Regions from separate parts of the Variovorax sp. J31P179 genome, predicted to be linked through region 1. Evidence: predicted binding sites of a transcription regulator. Region 1 holds the regulator's gene; the other holds the start of a gene.
The links. The regulator LexA, encoded in region 1, represses DNA repair genes until DNA is damaged. The targets are predictions, from matches to a motif close to ACTGTATNNNNATACAGT.

Region 1 (3,402 bases):
ACCATCACCCCGGTGCCGATCACGAAATTGCCTGCCAGCAAGGCCCACAAGGTGGCCGGCAGAGCAGGCCGGCTCAACGACGGACCTGCAGCGCGCCGGGATTGACGATGTTGGTCGGGTTGCCCTTGATGAAGCTCACGACGTTGTCGAAGGCCTGGCCGAAGTACATCTCGTAGCTGTCTTGCTCGACGTAGCCGATGTGCGGCGTGCAGATGCAGTTCTCGAGCCGCAGCAGCGCGTGGCCCTGCAGCGGCGGCTCGCTCTCGAAGACGTCGATGGCCGCCAGCCCGGGGCGCCCGCGGTTGAGGGCGGCCAGCAAGGCATCCTGCTCGACCAGCTCGGCACGCGAGGTATTGACGAACAGCGCGGTCGGCTTCATGCGCGACAGGTCTTCGAGCGTCACCAGGCCGCGGGTCTCGTCGCTGAGCCGCAGGTGCACCGACAGAACGTCGGCCGCGGCAAAGAAGGCTTCGCGGTTGGGTGCCACCTGGAAGCCGTCGGAGCGCGCCTTGGTGCAACTCTGCTCACGCCCCCAGATCACGACCTGCATGCCGAAGGCCTGGCCGTAGCGCGCCACCAGCTGGCCAATGCGCCCGTAGCCCCAGATGCACAGGGTCTTGCCCTTCAACACCGAGCCGAGGCCGAAGTTCGGCGGCATCGATGCCGACTTGAGGCCGGCCTGCTGCCAGGCGCCGTGCTTCAGGTTGCTGATGTACTGCGGCAGGCGCCGCATCGCGGCCATGATCAGCGCCCAGGTGAGTTCGGCGGGCGCCAGCGGGGAGCCCGACCCCTCGGCGACGGCGACGCCCTGCTCGGTGCAGGCGTTGATGTCGATGTGCCCGCCGGCCCGGCCGGTCTGCGAGATCAGCTTGAGCTTGGGCAGCTTCTCGATCAGTTGCCGGGTGATCTGGGTGCGCTCGCGGATCAGCACGATCACGTCGGCGTCCTTGAGCCGGACCGACAGCTGGCCGATGCCCTTGACCGTGTTCGTGTACACCTTGGCTGCATAGGCGTCGAGCTTGGCAGCGCAATTCAGCTTGCGCACGGCGTCCTGATAGTCGTCGAGGATCACAATGTTCATGGCATGCCATTGTGCCTTGCACGAACGGCATGCTGTGCCAGCGCGGCGACTTTGTGTCGCGCTTCGGTGCTTCAGTGCAGCTATCAGTGCAGGTGGGCGGCCTGCGGCAGCGCCTGGGCGGCCTCCAGCGCGACCAGGCGGTCGAGCTCGGCGCAGACATCGGCCATGCGTCCGGAGATCACCATGCGGCCGGCCGCGCGGCCCGGCTGCTGTGCGTCGACCATGCGGACCACGCGCAGCGGGCGTGCCGTGGCCCCAGCGGCGGCCGCCGGACCGGCCGTGCCCTGGCGCAGCGGGCAGCTCGGGCGAATCCCGACGTAGCGCAGGCCCGAGGACATCGCCCGGGTCGAGCGGCGCCGGGGCATCCAGCGGTCGGCCAGCGATTGCAACGGCGTCAGAAAGTCAGCGATGCTGAGTAGAGCGATTCCCATGTGAACTCCAGAAAAGTCAGAGGTTGAACACAGGCAGGATTGCTTTCATCGGCCAGGACAGGGTGATGGCTCTTGGCCATACGCCCGCCACCTGTCGCGGCCGGACCGGGTGCGCACGCAGGACCGCGTGCGTGAACGAAAAGGCGGGCTTACATCAGCATCGTGTTGCGGATCAGGCCGACCGCCAGGCCCTCGATCTCGAAGGGCTCGCCGGGCTGGACCACGATGGTGGGGTAGTCGGGGTTCTCGGCGTGCAGCTCGATGACCTGCTTGTTGCGCTTGAGGCGCTTGACCGTGACCTCGTCGCCGAGGCGGGCCACCACGATCTGCCCGTTGCGGGCTTCCTTGGTGGACTGGACCGCCAGCAGGTCGCCGTCCATGATGCCGGCATCGCGCATGGACATGCCGCGCACCTTGAGCAGGTAGTCGGGCTGGCGCTGGAAGAGGGTGTTCTCGACGTAGTAGGTCTGGTCGACGTGCTCCTGGGCCAGGATCGGCGAACCGGCCGCCACGCGGCCGATCAGCGGCAGCGCCAGCTGCGCCATGCCGGGCAGCGACAGCGAGAACTGGTTGTTGCGGGATTCGTTGAGCGAGCGCAGGGCGTCGCCCTTGAGGCGGATGCCGCGGGAAGTGCCGCTGACCAGCTCGATGACGCCCTTGCGGGCCAGCGCCTGCAGGTGTTCTTCGGCCGCGTTGGCCGACTTGAAGCCGAGCTCGGCGGCGATCTCGGCCCGCGTGGGAGGCGCGCCGGTGCGCGCGATGGCACTCTGGATCAAGTCGAGGATCTGCTGCTGGCGGGCTGTAAGCTTGACGGCGAACTGCATGTAGGCTCCTGTGGGGGCACTGGCTAAACGTCCAGTACCTGTATTTTTAACCAGTTTCGAGAAGTTGGCAAGCCATGGATCACATCTCCGAGAAATCCGCTCGTCGCGTCGTGGTGCTGGGCACCGGCGGCACCATCTCGGGCCGCGCCGGTGCGGCGAACGACAACATCGGCTACACGGCCGGGGAAGTCGGCGTCGCCGATCTGCTGCACGGCATCGACGCGCCGGCGGGCATCGCGCTCGCGGCCGAGCAGGTGGCGCAGGTGGACAGCAAGGACATGAGTTTCGCGATCTGGCGCACCCTGGCACAGCGCTGTGCCCACTGGCTCGCCGAGCCGGACGTCGCCGGCCTGGTCATCACCCACGGCACCGATACGCTGGAAGAGACCGCGTTCTTCCTGCAGGCCGTCCTCGCGCCTTCGAAGCCGGTGGTCCTGACCTGTGCGATGCGGCCGGCGAGCGCACTGGCGCCCGACGGGCCGCAGAACCTGCGCGATGCGATCGCGGTCGCCGCAGCACCGGACGCCCGGGGCGTGGTCGTGGTGTGCGCCGGTACGGTTCACAGCGCCGTCGAGGTGCAGAAGGTCCACACCTACCGTCTCGACGCCTTCGATTCCGGCGATGCCGGGCCGCTGGCCTATGTCGAGGAAGGGGCCGTCAGGCAACTCAGGGACTGGCCGCAGGCGGACCCGGCCGCGCGTTCGTCGTTCGATCGGATCGCCGCGGCCACCGCCTGGCCGCGGGTCGAGATCCTGCTGAGCCACGCCGAGGCACGCGGCTCCCTGGTCGAGATGCTGCTCGAGGAGCGCCGCCGTGGCGGTGCCGAGCCGGTGCAGGGGATCGTGCTCGCGGCAACCGGCAACGGCACCGTGCACCAGGCGCTGGAGGCGGCGGCGCTGCGGGCCCAGGCCGAGGGCGTCTCGGTGCTGCGTGCGACGCGCTGCGCCGAGGGGCGGATCCTCCCGAAGCCCGGCCAGCGCCTGCGCGACGCCGGCGCGCTGACGCCGGTCAAGGCGCGCATCTCACTCATGCTGGAACTGCTGGCGGACGCCTCCGCCGGCTGATC
Region 2 (3,402 bases), on a different contig from region 1:
AGCGCGGTCGCCGCCAGCGCCGCGACGCAGGGCTGGCAGACCGCCATCATGTGGGCGCCGGGGCCGATGGCCTCGAGGAAGCTCACGATCTGCAGCGTGTAGTCGTCGAGGCCGAAGCCGCCGTTCCACAGCGGCACGTCGCGGGCGTTGTGCCAGTCGGTCAGGTAGACGTCGTGGTCGCGCAGCAGGGTGCGCACCGTTTCGCGCAGCAAGGTCGCGAAATGGCCCGACAGTGGTGCGGCCAGCAGCACCTTCGGCTGCACCGCCTTGGTGTCCTTGCGGAAGTGCAGCAGGGTGCCGAAGGGCGCGACCAGCGCGAGCTCTTCGGTGACCGCGGTTTCCTCCCCTTCGGACAAAACGCTCTTGATGCCGTAGTCGGGCCGCGTGTGGGTCAGCCGCAGGTGGGCGTAGACGTCCATCGCCGCGGCGATCCGGCGGGCGGCGCTGCGGTCCGGCCGGGACTTCCACACGCTGCTGCCGAAGTACTGGGCTGCGAGCCGGGACGGCGAGAGCAGGTCGGTGTGAGTTTGGTAGGCCCGGTACAGCATGGGGGGGCTGCAGGCAAGTTGCGGGCCAAGGCGAGGCGGTGCACTGTTCTGGCACAGGGCTTGCACTGGTGAAGAGCCGATCCGGCAGCCCAGGAGTCTCCATGGCCAAACCCGTCCTCACCATCAGCAGCAAGAACTACGGCGCGTGGTCGTTGCGCGGCTGGTTGATGTGCCGGCTCGCGGGCCTGGATTTCAGCGAGAAGGTGATTCCGCCCGACGACCCGGCGATGAAGGCCGAGATGCTGCTGCTGTCGTCGTCGATGCTGGTGCCGTCGCTCGAGCATGCCGGCATCAAGGTCTGGGACACGCTGGCGATCGGCGAATACCTCAACGAGATCAAGCCCAAGGCCGGACTGCTGCCGGCCGATGCCAAGGCCCGAGCCCATTGCCGGGCGATCTGCGGCGAGATGCATTCGGGCTTCAGCGCGATGCGCAGCTCGCTGCCGATGAACGTCAAGGCCAGGTTCCCGAACTTCAAGATCTGGTCGCGCGCGCAGGCCGACATCGACCGCGTGGTCGCGATCTGGCGCGAGTGCCTGAAAGCCTACGGCGGCCCGTACCTGTTCGGCAAGCAGCCCTGCATCGCCGACGCGATGTATGCGCCCGTGGTGACGCGCTTCATGACCTACGACGTGACCCTGGACACGGTTTGCGCCGGCTACTGCAAGCGGATCATCGAACTGCCGGCGATGCAGGAATGGATCAAGGCGGCGAAGCAGGAGCCGGAGGAAATCGACGAGCTGGATGCGGAGTTCTGAGGGGTCGCCGGCGTGTCAGCCGGGCGGGCGGCTGAACATGCGGAGGTCCAGCGTGGATTCGTTGCCGAGCCACATCGCATGCGCCGTGTGGTCCTGGTAGTCGTCGCCGGTGAGGCCGTGCACGAAGACGTCGAGTCCCTCGCGGTGGGCCTCCAGCCAGGCAATCACTTCATCGAACTCGGCGGCGTCGAAGGCGATCTGGCAGCTCCAGTGCGGATGCGGGCCGACGAGTTTTTCGTGCACGCGGCCGACCACCACCAGCAACTCGCGCCCCGCCTGCTCGGCGATCCGGCGCGCCTGGGCGACCGTCTCAGGGCCGAAGTAGAGGTGGGCGTGGTACTGGGGGTAGAGGTTTTCGGGACGGCGGGGCATGGGGAACGATCGGTGGGACTTGCAGCTTAGCGCAGCCCGGCTCGTTGCAGTTCGTTGCTGCGCCTGCCGCCAAAACATGGAATACTGTAATTTCATACAGTATTCGGAGGCGCCATGGGCGACAGCTTCATCCCCGTCCACGCCCTCAAGGGCCGCGGCGCCGCGACGCGCCTGCCGCATCGTTTCGAGCGCGACGTGCGCGACGCCTTCGACGACGGCTGGGGCACGCTGGAAGAGGGCGAGGCCGAAGCCGCGGGCCTCCAGCCGGTGCAGACCGAGGTCCGCTTCGAGGACGTGAAATCGGTCTTGAGCGAGAACGACTCGCCTGACATTCCGTTCGACCGCTCGCTCAACCCCTACCGGGGCTGCGAGCACGGCTGCATCTATTGCTTCGCCCGGCCCACCCACAGCTACCTCAACCTCTCGCCCGGCCTGGACTTCGAGACCAAGCTGATCGCGAAGCGCAACGTCGCCGAGGTGCTGCGCGCCGAACTGGGCCGCAAGGCCTACCGGCCGAGCCAGATCGCGATCGGCACCGCGACCGATTGCTACCAGCCGATCGAACGCGAGCTGCGGCTCACGCGTTCGGTGATCGAAGTGCTGAAGGAGTCCCGCCATCCCTTCGGCCTCGTCACCAAGTCCAGCGCAGTCGAGCGCGACCTCGACCTGATCGCACCGATGGCGGCCGACCGGCTGGCCGCGGTCTACGTCACGATCACCACGCTCGACGCCGAACTGGCGCGAAAGCTCGAGCCGCGGGCCGCCGCGCCGCACCGCCGGCTGCGCACCCTGCGCACCTTGGCCGACGCCGGCGTGCCGGTGGGCGTCAGCGTGGCGCCGCAGATTCCCTTCGTCACCGAGGACATGGAGCAGGTGCTCGAAGCCGCCTGGGAGGCCGGCGCGCGCTGCGCCTTCTACACCGTGGTCCGGCTGCCCTGGGAGGTCGCGCCGCTGTTCAAGCAGTGGCTCGAACTGCACTACCCGCAGCGGGCCGATCGCATCATGGCGCGCATCCGCGAGATGCGCGGCGGCAAGGACTACGACGCCGACTTCGCGACCCGCATGAAGGGCAGCGGCCTGTGGGCCGACCTGATCCGCCAGCGCTTCGAGAAGGCGACGAACCGCATCGGCTTCAACCGCCAGCGCATCGGGCTCGACCTCAGCGCGTTCCGACCACCTGGCGCAGCGGGGCAGGGCAGTCTGTTCTAGCGCTGGTGCCCCCGCCGCCGGCCCCGCGCGCTTCGACGCCGCACCAGTCGCCGCCCAGCGCCTTCACCAGGAACACCGTGCCCAGCATGCGCTGCCCGGAAAGTTGGGCCGCCTGGCGCTCGATGTTCAACAGCGCCTGCTGGGCCGTGATGACGTCGAGGAAGGTGGTGGCGCCGCCCTCGTAGCGGCTGGCCGACATGTCGAGCACCCGGCGCGCGCTGGCCACCGCCGTCTGCGACTGCGCCGCGGCGCGTTCGAGCGACGCCAGGCCGGTGATGCCGTCCTCGGCCTCCTGCATCGCGGTCAGCACCACCCGGCGGTAGCTGGCGACGGTGGCGTCGTAGCCGGCCTTGGTGAAGTCGACGTTGGCGCGGATGCGGCCGCCGTCGAAGATCGTCTGGGTCGCCGAGACGCCGATCGACCACAGCACGCTCTGGGCATCGAACAGGGTCGACAGGCTGCGGCTGTCGACGCCGCCCGTGGGCAGCAGGTTCACGCTCGGGTAGAAGGCCGCG

Region 2: the regulator LexA is predicted to act here: its motif matches at 1,762-1,779, upstream of QTI17_RS22275 (PA0069 family radical SAM protein).

What each region holds. Positions count from the first base shown of each region.
Region 1 is NZ_JASZYL010000002.1:355,034-358,435, forward strand. Features, by position in the region: gene QTI17_RS06025 (MFS transporter) at 1-77, opposite strand, end outside; gene QTI17_RS06030 (D-2-hydroxyacid dehydrogenase family protein) at 74-1,081, opposite strand; gene QTI17_RS06035 (hypothetical protein) at 1,165-1,512, opposite strand; gene lexA (transcriptional repressor LexA) at 1,662-2,336, opposite strand; gene QTI17_RS06045 (asparaginase) at 2,411-3,400, shown strand.
Region 2 is NZ_JASZYL010000008.1:266,522-269,923, forward strand. Features, by position in the region: gene QTI17_RS22260 (polyhydroxyalkanoate depolymerase) at 1-548, opposite strand, end outside; gene QTI17_RS22265 (glutathione S-transferase) at 650-1,306, shown strand; gene QTI17_RS22270 (DOPA 4,5-dioxygenase family protein) at 1,322-1,678, opposite strand; gene QTI17_RS22275 (PA0069 family radical SAM protein) at 1,793-2,887, shown strand; gene QTI17_RS22280 (efflux transporter outer membrane subunit) at 2,838-3,402, opposite strand, start outside.